One region of the Leminorella richardii genome, then DNA from elsewhere that is predicted to be linked to it. Evidence: predicted binding sites of a transcription regulator. Region 1 holds the regulator's gene; each other region holds the start of a gene.
The links. The regulator ArgR, encoded in region 1, controls arginine synthesis, uptake and breakdown. The targets are predictions, from matches to a motif close to ANTGAATAAAAATACANT.
Positions count from the first base shown of each region.

Region 2: a site for ArgR is predicted at 1,224-1,241, ahead of argA (amino-acid N-acetyltransferase). Genes of this name have one in related genera too.
Region 3: a site for ArgR is predicted at 1,149-1,166, ahead of argC (N-acetyl-gamma-glutamyl-phosphate reductase). Genes of this name have one in related genera too.
Region 4: a site for ArgR is predicted at 1,471-1,488, ahead of argF (ornithine carbamoyltransferase). Genes of this name have one in related genera too.

Region 1 is NZ_LS483470.1:3,250,584-3,252,772, forward strand. It holds gene mdh (malate dehydrogenase) at 1-788, opposite strand, end outside; gene argR (transcriptional regulator ArgR) at 1,077-1,547, shown strand; gene DQM29_RS14890 (DUF4139 domain-containing protein) at 1,731-2,189, opposite strand, start outside.
Region 2 is NZ_LS483470.1:707,847-710,035, reverse strand. It holds gene amiC (N-acetylmuramoyl-L-alanine amidase AmiC) at 1-973, opposite strand, end outside; gene argA (amino-acid N-acetyltransferase) at 1,272-2,189, shown strand, end outside.
Region 3 is NZ_LS483470.1:128,512-130,700, reverse strand. It holds gene argB (acetylglutamate kinase) at 1-21, opposite strand, end outside; gene argC (N-acetyl-gamma-glutamyl-phosphate reductase) at 32-1,036, opposite strand; gene argE (acetylornithine deacetylase) at 1,236-2,189, shown strand, end outside.
Region 4 is NZ_LS483470.1:858,961-861,149, reverse strand. It holds gene DQM29_RS04015 (NanQ anomerase/TabA/YiaL family protein) at 1-344, shown strand, start outside; gene argF (ornithine carbamoyltransferase) at 423-1,430, opposite strand; gene rraB (ribonuclease E inhibitor RraB) at 1,618-2,049, shown strand; gene DQM29_RS04000 (aldo/keto reductase) at 2,077-2,189, shown strand, end outside.

The sequences.
Region 1 (2,189 bases):
AAGCGGGCGTATTTGCCGTCACCTTCGACATAGGCGCACTCAACAACGTTCTTTTCACCCTGCATAGCGCGAACCAGAGAAAGGGCAAAGCGCGCAGCGGCCTGAGCCATAGAAAGAGTTGCAGAACCGCCACCGGCTTTAGCTTCAACCACTTCGGTACCGGCGTTTTGAATACGCTTAGTCAGAGACTCAACTTCTTCTGCAGTAAAGCTGATGCCCGGGATCTGAGACAGCAGAGGCAGAATAGTCACACCAGAGTGCCCACCGATAACAGGAACAATAACGTCCTGTGGCTGCTTGCCTTTCAACGCGGCAACAAAGGTGCTAGAACGGATAATGTCTAGAGTTGTAACGCCAAACAGTTTGTTTTTGTCGTACACGCCAGCCTTTTTCAATACTTCCGCCGCAATGGCAACGGTGGTATTGACTGGGTTGGTGATCACGCCAACACAGGCTTTCGGACAGATTTCTGCCACTTGGCCAATCAGATTGCGGATAATGCCGGCATTAATATTGAACAAATCTGAGCGGTCCATACCGGGCTTACGGGCAACACCAGCAGAAATAAGCACAATATCCGCGCCTTTCAGAGCCGGGCGAGCGTCTTCACCGCTAAAGCCAACGACGTTAACCGCCGTAGGGATATGGCTCAGGTCAACGGCAACGCCTGGAGTCACTGGCGCGATGTCATAAAGAGCAAGCTCGGAATTCGCAGGCATCTGGGTTTTTAACAGCAAAGCTAAAGCCTGACCAATGCCACCGGCCGCACCGAGAACGGTAATTTTCATTCTGTACTCCTTTTTGTATCTGTCTTTAGATGTATCGAGCAAAAGATAGGGAGAAGCTTAGAGGATTGTTAGCAGAATCACCAATCTTTAGCGTTAAGTTTGAGATATGCTGCAAAAAATCGGCGATTAAAAACTTTTTGTTCATCAATATAGCCAATTAAGTGCATTATGGTCGCAAGATGAAAAAGTAAAATATGTGGTATTCACAGGAATCGACAAAGGTTTTTGAGTCCTGCCCCATTTTTATTCATAATGACACCATGATTATTTAAAAACAGACGGTACCGCATGCGAAACCCAAACAAGCAAGAAGATCTGATTAAAGCGTTCAAATCCCTGCTGAAAGAAGAAAAGCTCAGCTCGCAGAGCGAGATCGTACAGGCACTGCACGACGAAGGGTTCGAAAACATCAATCAGTCGAAGGTGTCCCGAATGCTGACTAAGTTCGGTGCCGTTCGCATCCGCAACGCTAAAATGGAAATGGTGTACTGTCTGCCAACGGAGCTTGGCGTTCCTACCGCCACCAGCCCGCTTAAAAACCTAGTGCTGGACGTCGACTACAACGACGCGCTGGTCGTTATACACACTAGCCCCGGTGCAGCACAGCTGTTAGCGCGTCTGCTGGACTCTATGGGTAAATCAGAAGGCATTCTGGGAACCATTGCCGGAGATGACACTATTTTTACCACACCGGCCAGAGGCTTTAGCGTTAAGCAGCTTTACGAGGCAATTCTCGATCTGTTTGAGCAAGAGCTTTAGTTTATAGCGCTAGTTTATAGCGCTCGACGTCTCTGTTATTAACGCTTAATAAGCCACAACGCATACCGCTGTGGCTTTTTTATTGCCTACAGAAAGCCACCTTAAGCACTTTAAGTAATAAAAAACGAGCCGCTCAAAAAGGGCGGCTCAGAACAGAAGTCTAGCGATACGAACGACGTTAACTCACTTTGAGCGCCCGGCTAGCCAGTCGCGAAGCGCAGCGTCTGCCTTGGCTTTCTTGGCCTTTTCCGTATCAATCTGCGCCAGCAGGCTAGCCATTTGGTCTTCTTGCTGCTCCATTTGCTTCAGATAGCGTTTCTGCAAGTCGCTCCCGTTGGGAACCTGACCAAGGTTCTCACGCAGGCGAGCCTGTTCTGAAATAATGGTCTCTCTTGCGCCCTGCAGGGCAGCGATGGCTTCATCCGCATCGATAGCGTCTTTGCGCATTTCAGAGATCTTGCTGAAGACGCGCTTTGTTTCATCATCGATCGCGCCATTTTGCACGATAGTCTGTGCGTAATAGTTTAGCGAATCGCGATCAATCTCCTGCATCTGCTCAAAGCTGAGGGACTCTCGGCTGACTGACTCTGTCACGATATCCACGGCCTCTTCCTGCCCGGCAGCAAGAGGATGACGAATGCG
Region 2 (2,189 bases), 1.4 Mb from region 1:
CCAGATCGAAAATAGTGTGATCAAGATAGCGGTCGCCGCTTTTGCTTACCCCACCAATCTGGTCAGCCTCGTTCTGGGTTTGAGCCAGATACTGGGCCGCGCTACTGGTCGCGCCCTTGGTTGAAAGAGCAAAAACAGAGGACCCCCGCGCCGAGCGGTTAGTAAAGGCGTCCGCGTGAATGGAGATAAACAGATCTGCCCGCTGCGTACGCGCCTTTGCCACCCGAACCTTCAGCGGAATAAAGACGTCTTCATTGCGGGTCATATAGACCTTCATTCCCTTCTCTTTTTGGATCAGAGTACGAAGGCGACGGGCAATTTGCAGCACGATATCCTTTTCCCGCGTTCCGCGCTTGCCGATAGCGCCCGGATCTTCACCGCCGTGCCCCGGATCGAGCATGATCACCAGAGGCCTGTCCTTGCCAACCTTACCGGCCTGCGGTGCCTGAGCGGGCTGATCTTTTTCCAGCGCGCCCTGATTATACTCTTTCAGCAACGCCAGCAGCGGATCGTCAGGCTCTGAAGAGCCGCCGTTAGCCGGATACAAATCTACCACCAGACGGTTTTTAAACTCGGCGATAGGATTAAGGGTAAACAGGCTAGGATTGATGTTTTGCTTCAGTTCAAGCACCAGCCGAACCGTTTTAGTATCAAACTGCCCAACTCGCACCAGCTTTAAGTAGGGATCGCTCTGCTGCACCTGAGACGAAATGTTTTTCAGCACGCTGTTAAGCTGAACGCCCTCAATATCAATCACCAGGCGGTTAGGATTGGCGAGAGCAAACTGCTTATACTTTAGGGGAATGTTTGATTCCAACGTGATACGTGTATAGGTCGACGAAGGCCACACCCGCACGGCAACCACGGTAGCCATAGAAGCCGCCGCGCCGACGCCGCTAACGCTCAACAACCACGTCGCTGCGGCTCCCTGCAACAAACGGCGGCGTAAATAATTGGGCTCAGAGCTGGACATGATTCTCCGTTAAGTCAGGCAATACACGATAAGAACGAATAAAACTGGCGTAAAACTCTACCTAAGAGCGGCTTCGCTGTCACGCATAGGATGCGTGTTATCGGCCTTTTAGCCTCATGATTGCCCAAAACTCCTTGATACTTAGCACATATCGCTTAAACGTTATACAGATTTCATCTTCCTGCTTAGCACCTTCAACAGCGGCTAAAAGCGCACAGCGCTGAATATTCCACTTGCCTTACCGCTCAAAATAGAATAAAAATACAATAAAACCGAATTATTATGCAGAGGTCAAGTCATGAAGGAGCGCAGCACTGAACTGGTCGAAGGCTTTCGGCACTCCGTTCCCTATATCAATACGCACCGGGGAAAAACGTTCGTTATCATGCTGGGGGGTGAAGCCATTGAGCATGAAAACTTCTGCAACATTATTAATGACATCGGCCTGCTTCACAGCCTTGGCATTCATCTGGTCGTCGTTTACGGCGCTCGCCCGCAAATAGACGCTAGTCTGGCTCTGCACAACAAGCCTGCCGTCTATCATAAGCACACCCGCGTCACTGACGCCGAAGCGCTGGAGCTGGTTAAACAGGCAGCGGGTCGCCTACAGCTGGATATCACCGCTCGACTGTCAATGAGCCTTAACAATACGCCTCTACAGGGCGCACACATCAACGTCGTTAGCGGCAACTTCGTCATCTCTCAGCCTATGGGAGTCGATGACGGCGTCGACTACTGCCACAGCGGCCGCATCCGGCGCATTGACGAAGAGGCCATTCATACTCAGCTCAACAACGGCGCCATCGTGCTGCTTGGCCCCGTTGCCGTTTCTGTCACGGGTGAGAGCTTTAACCTGACGTCCGAGGAAGTCGCCACCCAACTGGCTATTAAGCTAAAAGCGGAAAAAATGATCGGCTTTTGCTCCTCTCAAGGGGTTGAGGATAAAGACGGGAAGATCGTTTCTGAACTGTTCCCCAACGATGCACAGACCAGCCTTGAATACCACGAAGCGCAGGGAGACTTTCAGTCCGGCACGGTGCGATTCCTGCGCGGCGCCATTAAGGCCTGCCGCAGCGGCGTGCGTCGCTGCCACCTGATCAGCTATCAGGAAAACGGCGCGCTGGTGCAGGAACTGTTTTCCCGGGACGGCATCGGTACTCAAATTGTCATGGAGAGCGCAGAACAGGTGCGGCGAGCGACGATCCACGACATCGGC
Region 3 (2,189 bases), 850 kb from region 1:
TTTGATAATTAACGGATTCATCGCCTTCTCCCTACAGTAAGGACTGTGTTTCATCAAAGCCAAAACGCAAATTCATGCACTGTACAGCCTGAGCCGCCGCGCCCTTTAACAAGTTGTCTTCCGCTGCCACCACAATCAGATGCTGACCCTCTACCGCTAGGCCGATATCACAGAACGGCTGATAAATAACCGATTTTAATGCCGGAAGGCCTTTCTCATAGATCCGTACCAGCGGCTTATCGCAATAGGCCTGAGAAAACGCCTCTCTGACCGCCGCTTCACTGATGCCCGGCTTAAGGCGGCAGGTGATGGTCGCCAGAATGCCCCGAGGGAAATTGCCCAAATGGGGGGTGAAAATCACCGGAATACCCAGGTGTGACGCAATTTCCGGCTGATGGCGATGGGTAAACACACCGTAGGGCTGCAGCGTCACTTCACAGAAGCTGGTCGTCATGCTGGCCTTACGCCCGGCACCGCTGACACCGCTAACAGCGTTAATGACCGGCCACTGCCCTTCATCCAATAATCCTGCTTCCACCAGCGGCTTAAGCGCCAGCTGAGACGCTGTTGGATAACAGCCCGCCACTGCAACCAGCCGAGCCTGTTTGATGCTCTCCGCCTGCCACTCAGCCAGGCCGTAAACCGCCTCTGCCAGCAGTTCACTGTGCTGATGGGTAAAGCCGTAATATTGAGTATAGAACTCGGGCTGATTCACCCTAAACGCCCCTGACAGATCAAACACCGTACAGCCCGCAGCCAGAAACTGCGGCGCCAGATCGTGACTGACTTCGTGAGCCGTCGCTAAAAAGACAACATCAATACCCTGTACCGCCTCGGCAACGTTAACCAGCGGGTTGAGTGGTAAGTCGACCTGCCCCTTAAGCTGAGCGTGCAGGTCAGAAATCTTTTTCCCCGCATCAGCGCTCTGGGCTGATACCCAAAGGCTTTCTAACTGGACGTTCGGATGGCGCCGTAAATAGCCAGCCAGCTCCGCGCCGGTGTATCCACTTGCTCCAACAATCATGGCTTTAAGCATAGAAATTGCCCCATTTGCGCATTCGAACCCTTTGGCAATCGCGACGCGCATCCTGTAATGTGAACCCAATGACGCTTAAGGTACGAAATTCTGTTCTCTTAAACAACAGTTTATTGTATTTTTATGCAATTAAAATGAATTTATATTTAAATAACATCTCCAAAGGCGGCCAACAGTGAATAACCAGCTCCCTTCATTTATGGAAATCTATCGCCAGCTGATCGCAACGCCCAGCATCAGCGCTACCGACGCGGCGCTCGACCAAAGCAACGAGAAACTCATCAATCTGTTAGCCGACTGGTTTGCTTCACTGGGCTTTCGGGTTGACGTACAGCCCGTGCCCGAAACGCGCAACAAGTACAACCTGCTGGCCTCTATCGGTGAGGGCTCTGGTGGACTACTGCTAACCGGGCACACCGACACGGTGCCGTTTGACGACGGGCGCTGGAGCCGAGATCCTTTTACGCTGACCGAGTTCGACAACAAACTCTACGGTCTGGGCACTGCGGATATGAAAGGCTTCTTCGCCTTTATTCTCGACGCGCTGAGGGATATTGACCTTAGCAAGCTGACTCATCCGCTGTATGTGTTGGCTACAGCCGATGAAGAAACTTCAATGGCCGGAGCCCGCTACTTTTCAGCCACCTCAGCCATTCGCCCTGAGTGCGCAATCATCGGCGAGCCTACCTCTCTCAAACCCGTACGCGCCCATAAAGGCCACATGGCGGACGCCGTGCGCATCACTGGGCAGTCCGGCCACTCTAGCGATCCAGAGCGCGGCGTTAACGCCATTGAAATCATGCACGACGCCATCGGCAGGCTTATGCAGCTTCGCGATCGGCTAAAAGAGAACTACCACAGCCCGTCCTTCGCCGTTTCTTATCCCACCATGAACTTTGGTCACGTTCACGGCGGCGACGCGCCAAACCGCATTTGTGCCTGCTGCGAGCTGCACTTTGACGTGCGCCCGCTGCCCGGCATGACGCTAGAGTCCATTGAGGAGCTCGTTCAGCAAACTCTGGCACCCGTTAGCCAGAGATGGCCGGGGCGCGTCAGCATCGCGCCGCTGCACGCCGCCATCCCCGGCTATGAGTGCCCAGTGCACTCACCGCTGATAGGCGTAGTAGAAAAGCTGGTGGGCGATCGCGCTGAA
Region 4 (2,189 bases), 1.6 Mb from region 1:
TTGACGGTCAAAACGCGTTTGTTATGGTCTCAAATAACGATACCGAAGCGCAGGAAAGCCGCCGTGCCGAGTACCATGAACGCTATTTGGACATTCAGATTGTGCTAAACGGCGTAGAGGGCATGGGATTCAGCAACCTTCCGGCGACTGAAACCTCGGAAGACCTGCTGGCGGAGAAAGATCTGGCGTTTATCCCGTCCTGTCCTCAGGAAAAGCTTATCGCTATGCAGGAAGGCGACTTCATCGTTTTTTACCCGGGAGAGCTGCATAAGCCTCTTTGTACCGTCGGTAAACCGGGCAAAGTGCGAAAAGCGCTTGTCAAGATGCTGGTCAGCTCGCTTTAAGGTGGGCTAATTGGCGAAAGACTGAAAGCAGAAGCCCCGCATAGTGCGGGGCTTCCTGTTTATCATACAGAGAACGCACTACGCTTTACTTAGCGTCGCTACCATCACTGCCTTAATGGTGTGCATCCGGTTTTCCGCCTGAACGAATACCACGCTGTGAGGGGATTCAAACACCTCGTCGGTCACTTCCATACCGCCGTGGAGACCGTACTGCTGAGCCATCTGTTTTCCCATCGTCGTTTGGTCGTCGTGAAAGGCCGGCAGGCAGTGTAAGAATTTCACATCTGGGTTACCGGTCAGCTCAAGCACCTGACGGTTGATCTGATAGGGCTTAAGCAGTCGAATACGCTCCTGCCAAACCTCTTTAGCCTCACCCATCGAGACCCACACGTCGGTATACAGGTAGTCAACCCCGCTAACGCCTTCTGCCACGTCTTCCGTCAGGGTTAACACTGCGCCGGTCTGTTTAGCAACCTTTTGGCAAGCCTCCACCAGAACAGGATCGGGCCAGCAGGCCTTCGGTGCGACTAGCCGAAAATCCATACCCATCAGCGCTGCGCCCTCCAGCAGAGAATTCCCCATATTGTTGCGCGCGTCACCCAGATAGGCCATCTTCATCTCTGACAGGCTCTTTTGCGGCAGGAACTCCTGCATCGTCAGCAGATCCGCCAAAATCTGAGTGGGGTGAAATTCATCAGTCAGGCCGTTCCACACCGGCACGCCGGAATACTGCGCCAGTGTTTCAACAATCTGTTGACCAAAGCCGCGATACTGAATGCCGTCATACATGCCCCCCAGCACCCGCGCAGTGTCCTTGATAGATTCTTTATGACCAATCTGGCTACCGCTTGGCCCCAAATAGGTAACTCTAGCCCCCTGGTCGAACGCCGCCACCTCAAACGCGCAGCGCGTGCGGGTAGAGTCTTTTTCAAAGATAAGCGCGATGTTTTTCCCACTTAGCCTCGGCTTCTCAACGCCTGCCTTTTTATCTTTCTTCAGCGAGGCCGCCAGCGAAAGCAGAGAACGAATCTCTTCTGGGCTAAAATCCAATAAGCGTAACAGGTGGCGCTGGTAAAACTGAGGCATCGTCGCTCTCCTCGACTTTGTACGTGGAATAGAGATAAAAAATGAATTTAAAATCAATCTATATGAATTAAAATTCACAATCAACTAAAGTTTAATCGGAACGCCCGCTTTTGTGGTGGAGCTTATCAGGGCACTGTGTGAGAATAGCCAAAACTAACTATTACAAGCGAGAACTATCATGGCCACTATGTCTACCGATGAACTGAACGCACTGCTCGAAGAACAGCGTGAAGAGACCCGACTGATTATTGAAGAGCTGCTGGAAGACGGTAGCGATCCGGACGCCCTGTACGCTATTGAACACCACTTTTCTTCTGAAGACTTCGATACGCTGGAAAAAGCGGCAGTAGAAGCCTTTAAGCTGGGCTATGAAGTCACCGATCCAGAAGAGCTTGAGGTAGAAGACGGCCTGACGCTGCTGTGCTGTGACGTCATCAGCGAAGTGGGGCTTAACGCAGAAATCATCGACAAGCAGGTTGAACAGCTATTTATTCTCGCTGAACGCTTTGAAATCAACTACGACGGCTGGGGCACCTACTTCGAAGATCCTAACGGCGGCGGTGATGAAGACGACGACGCCGAAGAGGATGAAGAAGATCGGGAGCAGCCCCGTCACTAGGCTTTAACCACCTAACGGAGGTCAACGATGGCCAGACAGCGCATGCGCTATATCACGCTACCCAGTGGAGATGAAATGCCCGTTCTCGGGCAGGGTACTTGGTTTATGGGTGAACGCAGCTCAGACCTGCAGCAGGAAAT